3 regions of the Sphingobacterium sp. BS-2 genome follow, and region 3 is predicted to be linked to each of the others. Evidence: riboswitches for the same ligand, from Rfam matches in the RefSeq annotation. Region 3 holds a riboswitch; each other region holds the start of a gene.

Region 1 (3,276 bases), on a different contig from region 3:
AGGCTATGACAGCATTCAGCATGGATGCATAAGAGAAAAGATTGGTGAATATCCCGTAAATGGAGGTCGGAAACTTACTGGTAAAGAATGGGGTCATCAAGAACCCAAGCATTCGTGATAAGATGGTCGAGAGACCATAAATCATCGTATCGCTGACAAATTTCTTAACTACCGACACGCTTATATGGTTTTCTTAAGGACTTCAAAATTGCGGAACCCTTTGATCACATCAGATTCTTGATAATCCACTTGGGATACTTCGGCATGTTCAGGACCCTCTTGGCAAAAGTCCAATAAAGACTCTAGGGCGAATCTATCGCCCTCAGCTTCTATATATACAGATCCATCCGGTTCGTTCTTCACAAAACCCTTTACCTTCAATTGATCAGCAACAGCTTTTGTAGAAGCCCTGAAAAAGACTCCTTGAACTTTACCTTGAACCTTAATATTCCAATGTTTCATGAATACAAAGGTATAAGAAGAAATAGAATTAGAAACTATCTAATTCTTCTTACCTTAACTTTTGGATTAAGTTTGAAGGTATCCATCCCTTCCAATAGTACCAAACCTGGCTTCTTCCCAACTTCCAAAGACCCTAATTCGCTTTCTAAGTTCAATGCTTTTGCACCGTTCAAAGTAGCCCATTTGATGGTCTCATTGAAATCCAAATCTGGGAACTCTTTGTGGATTACCTTTAATTCCTCCAGAATATCCAAGGTATCATTCGATGCCAAACTGTCGGTACCAATAACGATGTCATGGCCACCCAATAAGAAATTGTCGATTTTTGGAATTCTATCCTCGATATATAGGTTGGCTTTTGGACAGAAACAGAAATAAACAGATCTCCCCATTCTATCCACAAAGTCCAAATCCTTAATGGAGGTATAGGTATTGTGTACCAAAATCAATTTGTTCTTACTCGGAATATAAGGAAGAAATGATTGCAGGGAGTTTCTAGCTTGAGCTCTAAAATCTTCCAAAACCATGTCCATCTTTTTGAAAAACTCCAAGAATTCACCTTTTTTATAGCGGAAAAGCTTGTTCTCTTCATCACTTTCCTGATTATGGATACTGATGATATTATCTTCGCTGATAGCCTTCTTCAAGGTCTTAAACAAGAACTTGGATCCGGAATAAGGGGCGTGAGGGGTAATTGAGGAATGTTTATAATCAAAATGGAATTCAATTTCCTTAGCATTATCGATTCTAGTAACGACCTCCTCTTTATTGGTTGCCATTACTTCTACGAATGTATGGTATTTGATAGGACTGTTCTCCTTGATCTTAGCGGTCACTGCGGAGTTGACGTGGTCACCAACAGCTTGGATGCCGTTATCATACATCATCTTGTCAGCTTCTTCCATTGCAGCTTCTAATTTACTCTCATGGTTACCGCGTTCATTGATTACAGCAGAAAGAAATGAAGGTAATCCTGTACTCCTCGGCACAACACCTAATAAATGGGAAAGTTCCAAATGGCAATGAGCATTTACAAATCCAGGAATTAAAGCTCCTTTGAATTGTTCCACTAAATTTTCATCTATTTCACCTGGATTGAAAACACCTTTCACAATCCCTTGATCATCCATCGCGACAACCCCCCTTTTAATAGCAGGACCGGCAACAGGAAACACAACATCAGCAGCGTAATACTTCATAAGAAATTAATAGTTCCGTTTTTTTAAAGTTAGCGTAATTTGCCCATTGATGGCAATGTTGGCAATTTACAAAAAAATATAATGAGTTTAACTAATAAAATAATAATTACGAACTTGTTACAATAATATTTAAATTTTGTTTTATTTATCCAAAAGATTAGATTTGCCGCATCGAATAGGGGTGCCTTGTTGTAAAACACAAATAAAGGCTGAGATTATACCCTGTATTTCAAGTGTTTACAAGAAATACATACCTGATCTGGATAATGCCAGCGTAGGGAAAGGGCGGTTAAATAGAACTTGTTGTGACCCCTTACAGCAAGAAAGTTTAACTCTTTAAAACATTTTTTTATTATGTTTAACAAGCTTTGGGCAACTTTAGCCTTATGTTTGCTAGTACTTGCGAGCTATGCGCAGCAAAACTTAACTGTTAGGGTTTTAGACAAATCTGGAGCACCTGCAGACGCCGCAACCGTGTCCATCGACGGACAATCTAAATCAACCAATAAAGACGGAATTGTCGTTTTTGGCAATCTAAGCAAAGGTCTCCATGACTTAAAAATTTCTTTTATTGGTTATAAATCCGAAATTTTAAGAATAAATCCAGAAAATCAAGCTAATTTTTCCATTCAATTAAAAGACAGGGTCTATGAATTCGAAGAAGTTTATGTAACTGCAACTCGTGCAAAAGAAAACTCTGCGACCACTTTCAAAACCATCAGCAAGGAAGAAATCAAGAAAAACAACCTTGGCCAGGACATTCCTTACCTCCTTGACCAGACGCCCGGAGTGGTGATTGGATCCGATGCAGGAGCAGGAATTGGTTATACGAACATGACCATCCGAGGATCCGATAACGAACGTATCAATGTCACCTTGAATGGCATCCCCCTGAATAACCCAGAAAGCATGGGTTCTTTCTTTGTAAACCTTCCTGACTTTGCTTCTAGCACAGAAAGTATACAGATCCAACGGGGTATCGGTACTTCTACCAATGGACCAGCTGCTTTTGGTGCTTCATTAAACTTCCAGACGGATGCCCTAGAGACTAAGCCTTACCTAGAGTTCAATAACTCGTTCGGCTCTTATAACTCTTGGAAAAATACCTTGAAAGCAGGGTCTGGATTGATCAACAATAAATTCGCTTTCAACGCCAGGTTATCCAGGATTTCTTCTGATGGCTATGTTGATAGAGCTTCATCGAATTTAAAGTCTTTTTATGTAGATGCAGGCATGTATACCGATAAGCATACCCTCAAAGCGACTGTGTTCTCAGGTAAGGAAAAAACTTACCAAGCCTGGTATGGCCTTACAGAACCATTGTTCACAGGAAACAAAGAAAGAATCGAAGAATACGCCGATAACCTTTGGTTGTTCGATGCAGAGCGAGAAAGGTTCTTAAACGGTGACCGTAAATACAATTACTACACTTACGATAACCAGACGGACAACTATACGCAAACACATGCTCACTTGAACTATTCCTACCGTCCTTCAGAAAAAATGACCTTTAATACTGCCCTTCACTATACCCGCGGTGCTGGTTATTATGAAGAATTCAGGCCGTTGGACGGATTAGATCATTATGGAATTGACCCAATAATAGTCAATGGTA
Region 2 (3,276 bases), on a different contig from region 3:
TCCTTTGGATGGCCATATAGAAAATGAGGTTCATGACCGCGATCCCTACTCCGTATAAGCCACAGTAAAACCATTGTTGTTTATTGAAGGTATGTAGTTTTGGCCTATTGATGGCATAAAGGAGGATGGCCGATAAGCCTATCCTCAAGGTCGTAGTAGCGATTGGACCGATGGCTGGAAACAACTGTTTTGCAAATGATGCTCCTCCTTGCACACAAATCATGGAAAATATCGCTGCAGCAACAGCAACATTGGTATTTCGAATTTTGGCTGACATGGTCAATCGATACTTTTAAATTGACTCCAAAAATAGCCTTTCATTTTATAAAAAGCAGGCGATTGTTGACAATTAATTAGCTAAAGAGTTTCCATATTTAATAATCTTAATCAAAATGTTAAATATAGTTATCGCTACGACACAAAGCTTTTAGATTTAGTAAATTAGACTGGATGATTTATTTTCATCTAAAGAAAATGAACGCTTAATCACAAAGCAATGGCATTAAAACCGATTATTATCTCCTTTCTTTTATTTCTATATAGTTTGGTGGCCTTTTCCCAAGCCCAAAAGAGATATACCGGAACTATCTATTCGAGCGACAGTACTTTGCTGATCAAGAATGTGGATGTCATGAATCAAAGAACCAAACAGATGCTACGTTCGGATTTTGATGGTTCTTTTGGAATTGATGCTCGCCCTTCTGATAGCATTACCTTTGTACATCCCCACTGGAACCGGTTCAGCATCTTGGCGGAAGAGCTTGAAGAAAATGTTTTTCTGCAGAAAAAAGCCATTGTGATTGATGAGGTCGTGGTTATGGGGAACACAAAGGCAGCAAAGCTGAAAGAGCTGCAAAGCATGAAAAATGATCTCAATGTAAAAGGTGGTTTATACTATTCAGGGAACCCTCCTTGGCAGCTGCTCTTGCCTTTTGGTATGCCTACCATTACTTATTTCTATGAAAAATTCAGCAAAGCAGGCCGGAATGCCAGAAGATTTGAGGAGTTTATGCAGCAGGAGATCCATAATATGGAGGTTGACCAGATCTTCAATAAGGCAACCATCAGCGATATCATTCCCATGGAAGATGAAGAGCTAGAGCTCTTTATGGTCGCATACCGTCCCGACTTTGAGGTCGCCCAATATTGGACCACGTATGACTTGCATGTGTATGTCAAAAAATATTACAAAGAATTTAAGGAAAAGAATGATGCTGAAAGATTGATTCTAAAGTAGTTTAGGGCTTTAGACGGAGTTTCTTTTCGGTAAAGATTCAAATGCATATTTATATAAAAATCACAAATAATTTCTTTTAGTTAACTCGTTTAGCTAACTTGCCAATGCTTTAGGGGTGTCTGCGTTAAATGCAGGCTGAGATTTTACCCTTACAACCTGATCTAGATCATACTAGCGTAGGGAAAAGTAAAATATCATTCATGGGTGCGTCCTGCACTTAGAGTAGATATTCCTAAAGCATTAATGCTTAAATAATAATTCAGGAATGCTACTTATTATCAATAATCAGACGAAACAGTACAAGAAGTCTCCTTTGAGCTTGGAGGAATTAATGGAATTGGAGCTGAAAGGCAAGACCAAAGGTGTTGCTATTGCGCTAAACTACCAAGTCATCCCAAGGAACAATTGGGCTGATACCTTATTGACTGATAACGATTCTATCCTAATCATAACCGCAACTCAAGGCGGATAACCCTTAAATTTTTGAAGACATGACAGAGCAAAAGATTACGACCCATCCTTTTCCAAATTCCAAAAAGGTATTTATTCCAGGAAACCTTCATCCCATCCAAGTTGCGATGCGGGAAATTTCCCTAAGCCCAACTAAATTGAGCAATGGTGGTTTGGAAATAAATCCAGCAGTTACGATCTATGATACTTCGGGTCCTTATACGGATGTGAGCTGTGAAATCGATATCCGAAAAGGATTGGAAAGGATCAGGGATCAGTGGATTCTAGATAGAAATGATGTCGAAATTTTAGAGGGCATCAGTTCAGCGTATGGACAGAAAAGATTACATGACTCGAGTTTAGATGATTTGCGCTTCGCTTACAACCATAGACCCAAAAGAGCTGCTGTAGGACAAAATGTAACCCAGTTACACTATGCTAAAAAAGGGATCATCACAGCGGAAATGGAATATGTTGCCATTCGCGAGAATCAAAGAATAGAACAATTGCAGGCCGCTACAAAAGGAATGGCTGATCAACATAAAGGCGAAAGTTTTGGTGCCAATACGCCGAAATTAATTACGCCAGAGTTTGTACGGGATGAAATAGCCGCAGGAAGGGCCATTATCCCCAATAACATCAACCATCCTGAAAGTGAGCCAATGATCATTGGGCGAAACTTCTTAGTGAAGATCAATGCTAACATCGGTAATAGTGCTGTCAGTTCAAGTATTGAGGAGGAAGTTGAAAAAGCAGTTTGGGCATGCCGTTGGGGTGCTGACACCATCATGGACCTTTCGACTGGTAAGAACATACATGAAACCCGCGAGTGGATAATTAGAAATTCTCCTGTTCCAATCGGAACGGTGCCGATATACCAGGCTTTGGAAAAGGTAAAGGGAGTTCCTGAGGATTTGACTTGGGAGATTTTTAAAGATACGTTGATTGAACAGGCTGAACAAGGGGTATCTTACTTTACCATCCATGCAGGTGTTTTGTTGAGGTATATCCATTTAACGGCAAAAAGGGTGACAGGGATAGTTTCTAGAGGTGGTTCTATCATGGCAAAATGGTGCTTGTACCATCATAAGGAAAACTTCTTGTATACGCATTTTGAGGAAATCTGCGAAATCATGAAACAATACGATGTTGCCTTTTCTTTAGGTGATGGGCTTAGACCGGGTTCTATTGCGGATGCCAATGATGCGGCTCAATTTGCAGAGCTGGAAACCCTTGGCGAACTCACCAAAATAGCTTGGAAGCATGATGTCCAGGTCATGATCGAAGGGCCAGGACACGTTCCTATGCACATGATCAAAGAGAACATGGAAAAGCAATTGGAAGAGTGTGATGAGGCCCCATTCTATACTTTAGGCCCTCTCACAACTGATATTGCACCAGGATATGACCATATCACCTCTGCCATCGGCGCTGCTATGATCGGTTGGTACGGCTGCGCAATGCTGTGCTATGTGACTCCGAAAGAGCATTTAGGACTGCCTAACAAAAAAGACGTTAAGGATGGTGTAATCACCTATAAACTTGCTGCCCACGCTGCTGATTTAGCGAAAGGACATCCGGGAGCCCAA
Region 3 (3,276 bases):
GGGAAACAAAAGTTCCTTAATGGCCGCAATAGTTTCTTCTTGGATCAGGCGATGCCCGCTGGTGGAAACCATGACAGGATCAAAGACGATACTGCCTTTATAATACTTTAGGAAATCGGAAATCGTTTCCACTAATTTGCTGTTATGTACCATTCCGATTTTGATACTATCCGGATAGATATCTTCAAAGAGGCAATCCAATTGCTCTTTTACAGCCTCCACAGGGATATCGAAGATGTTTTTGACGCCTTGGGTGTTTTGCACCGGCAAAGCCGTCAAGACATTCATGGCATAGCAACCTAGGGATGATATCGTTTTGGTATCGGCTTGGATGCCTGCTCCGCCACTTCCATCAAATCCGGCAATACTGAGAACGGTGGGTACTTTATATTTCTTGTTTTCTTTCATTTTAATAATCCTTTCAAATCTTCTGCTGCTTTTCTAGGGTCTGTACTGCTACAAATTGCAGACACGACTGCAACAGAATCTGCTCCGGCTTCAAATGCCTGTCTGGCATTGCTTGGGTTCATTCCACCAATGGCGATCAGTGGTTTGTCGGTCAAGCCTTTTATTTCCTTGATTCCTTCAAATCCCCAAGTGGTTACCGTATTGGTCTTCGTAGCTGTTTTGAAAATAGGGCTCAGACCTAAATGATGGGTTGCATTCATTTGAGGGCTTTCCAGTTGGTTCTTGTATTCCAAAGACCAACCGATTTTCAGTTGATTCCCATATTTTTCGACAATGGCTAAAGGTTGTGTGTCAGAGAGCCCGACATGGACTCCCCATGCTTGGATTTCAACTGCAATGTCTTGAGCATCATTGATGATCAATGGAACTTGATAGTGATCTGTAATTTTCTTCAATGCCCTGGCCTTTTTTAGGTAAGCTGCATGGGAGAGGTTCTTTTCACGTAATTGAATGATATCCACACCGCCTAATATGGCTTCTTCAGCTACTTGTAGCCAATCCATGTTAACACAATCTTTTTCTGAAATCACCAAATAGAGGGGGTAGGGGAAATCAGGATGGATTGGCATATCTTTTTATTTTTAGATTACCCAAGATCTGTTCTTTAGCGAGATTGAATAGGATATCATAAAAATTAAGTTGTAGACTTCCTGGCCCTTTCGAGATTTTGGCGGCCAATTCGCCGGCAAGACTTGTGATAGCCACCCCGGCTACAGCTTCTTGGTAGGGGTGCTTCGCTAAGCCAATAAATGCCCCAGTAATGGCAGAAGCTGTACAGCCCATTCCAGTCACTTTGGTCATTACAGAGGTTCCGTTTTTGATTTCAGTGATCTCATTCTCGGAAATAACATAATCTGTAGCACCAGAGATGCAAATGATGGAGCCAGTTTCCTTTTGCAGTAATTTCCCTGCTTCTAGGGCATAGCTGCTTGAATGGGTGCTGTCCACACCTTTAACACTTTTACGGTTGAAGTTTTGGAGCGCGATGATTTCAGAGGCATTGCCACGAATGACAGTTGGTTTTAATAACATAAGGGCCTGTAGGGTTTCATTTCGTAGTGAAGAGATACCTGCGCCTACGGGATCCAGTACCCAAGGTTTGCCTAGCTTATTGGCTAGTTGAGCTGCCAAGATCATATTGTCTGCCCAAGGCTTGCTGAGCGTACCGATGTTGATGACCAAGGAATTGCAGAAACTCAGGACTTCCTCCAGTTCCTCTTCTGCATGGACCATGATAGGGGATGCACCAAGTGCCAATAGCGCGTTTGCGGTATTGTTCATGACCACAAAATTTGTAATGTTTTGAACTAGTGGAGATTTTTCTCGGACTTGAGTCAATAAATGATAAATGTCGTTTTCCATTATTTGAAAAATTAAAAACAATAACGGCTAAAGGGAAGGGAAAAGGCAATTAGGTTTGCCAAGCAATTATGCTTTTCCCTACGACGGTTTTAACCGTATCAGGTTCAAAGGGTCTATCTCAATTCTTATCAGAATACCCCTAAAGCCAATCAAATATAGCCCAAACAATCTGCAAAGACAAATTCTTGGGCTATAGCTTTTTTATTCGTTCAAAAGTATCTTTATTCTTAAGATGGTATCGCGATCTTTCTGTTTTTCACTCTCACTGAGTACCTCCCAAGGGATAAGGGAAGGGTGGAGTTTCTGCCCATCATTTCGGACTTCCCCATAATCCCAACCATTAATATAACGGTGCGCCATCCAGCGGTTATGCTCGATAATGGCTAAGGTTTCCACTTCATCATCACTAAAATTTAGTTGATCTGGATTGCTTGCTGGCCAATCCTTATGGGTCAATAAAAACTTATAGGGGATATGGTCAGCTTGTGCGCGACTGGCATCTTTTGCATCTTCACTCAAAGTAAGCCAATCAGAGGTATATTTAGCACTTTCGGAACTAGCCCCTGAAAGCAGTTTTCGGTAATCATCATGGATGGCTTGTGCCAGTTTATCCTGCTTATTCCCGGTAATGAATTCTAGGTTACAGATGTCTTCCATCTGTCCAAAGAATTTAATCCTATCGCTTTCTTCCGAATATCGGATTAATTTCCGCAGTCCTTTGCCTTCAGCATTGAGCACGTAAATTGGAAAATTACTGTTCTGGGTTTTGTCCAATAGCTCAAGCGCTGTGTTGAGGTTGGTCTGATCTTGATCAAATGCAGTAATAAACAAGGTTTCATCGCCTTTTTCCAACAGGTCTTCCCTTGCTACCAATTCATTGTAGGTGCCTTGAAAATTGTGGAATTCAATAGGGAATATCTTATTGGCTTTAGGATATTGCTCCTTGAAGTAATTCCTGTCTTTTTCAGCTTGCTCGGAATAAACAGCTATTTTAAGATCGTTTTCAACAGAAATATGGAAAATCCGCATGGCTTGGATTAACATTGCTTTTGCAAAATCCCCATAACCTAAAAATACTATTTTATTGATGTCGGAAAGTTTCTTTCCAGATCGCTGCAGATCTATTGGGAATTGCGAGAAAAACTGTCTAGCCAACATCTTGTGGATATTGAAGAACCGAAGTTGGATTTGGTTGTTATCTAAGTGGATTCCAGTGTTTTTGACTAAGTCAATTAACCGGGGACTACTGATATGTAGGAAACAGAGTAAATTGTTCTGACATTTTGATTTGTCGTAGATATCTTGGACGGACTCAATGATTTCAATTACGGTCTGTTCGTTTTCCAGGAACACGATCAAGCTAGAGGCACGTATGATACCGGCTTCCAATAAGGTGCTTTCTTCTTCAGCATTCCCGATAATAACGAGATGGCCTTGTTTTTTAAC

What was found. Region 3 has a riboswitch for thiamine pyrophosphate ahead of thiM (hydroxyethylthiazole kinase). Riboswitches for the same ligand answer to the same signal wherever they lie in the genome.
Region 1: another riboswitch for thiamine pyrophosphate. It lies ahead of ACK2WI_RS16605 (TonB-dependent receptor plug domain-containing protein); the one in region 3 lies ahead of thiM (hydroxyethylthiazole kinase).
Region 2: another riboswitch for thiamine pyrophosphate. It lies ahead of thiS (sulfur carrier protein ThiS); the one in region 3 lies ahead of thiM (hydroxyethylthiazole kinase).

Annotation. Positions count from the first base shown of each region.
Region 1 is NZ_JBIXGO010000021.1:104,863-108,138, forward strand. Features, by position in the region: gene ACK2WI_RS16590 (polysaccharide biosynthesis C-terminal domain-containing protein) at 1-178, opposite strand, end outside; gene ACK2WI_RS16595 (acylphosphatase) at 181-462, opposite strand; gene ACK2WI_RS16600 (amidohydrolase family protein) at 498-1,661, opposite strand; TPP riboswitch at 1,829-1,959, shown strand; partial or broken gene ACK2WI_RS16605 (TonB-dependent receptor plug domain-containing protein) at 2,016-2,666, shown strand; partial or broken gene ACK2WI_RS16610 (hypothetical protein) at 2,642-2,713, shown strand; gene ACK2WI_RS16615 (TonB-dependent receptor) at 2,787-3,276, shown strand, end outside.
Region 2 is NZ_JBIXGO010000017.1:259,085-262,360, reverse strand. Features, by position in the region: gene ACK2WI_RS09945 (EamA family transporter) at 1-277, opposite strand, end outside; gene ACK2WI_RS09940 (hypothetical protein) at 497-1,237, shown strand; TPP riboswitch at 1,339-1,437, shown strand; gene thiS (sulfur carrier protein ThiS) at 1,503-1,709, shown strand; gene thiC (phosphomethylpyrimidine synthase ThiC) at 1,729-3,276, shown strand, end outside.
Region 3 is NZ_JBIXGO010000009.1:137,510-140,785, reverse strand. Features, by position in the region: gene thiD (bifunctional hydroxymethylpyrimidine kinase/phosphomethylpyrimidine kinase) at 1-408, opposite strand, end outside; gene thiE (thiamine phosphate synthase) at 405-1,037, opposite strand; gene thiM (hydroxyethylthiazole kinase) at 1,021-1,830, opposite strand; TPP riboswitch at 1,889-1,981, opposite strand; gene ACK2WI_RS03055 (NAD-binding protein) at 2,032-3,276, opposite strand, start outside.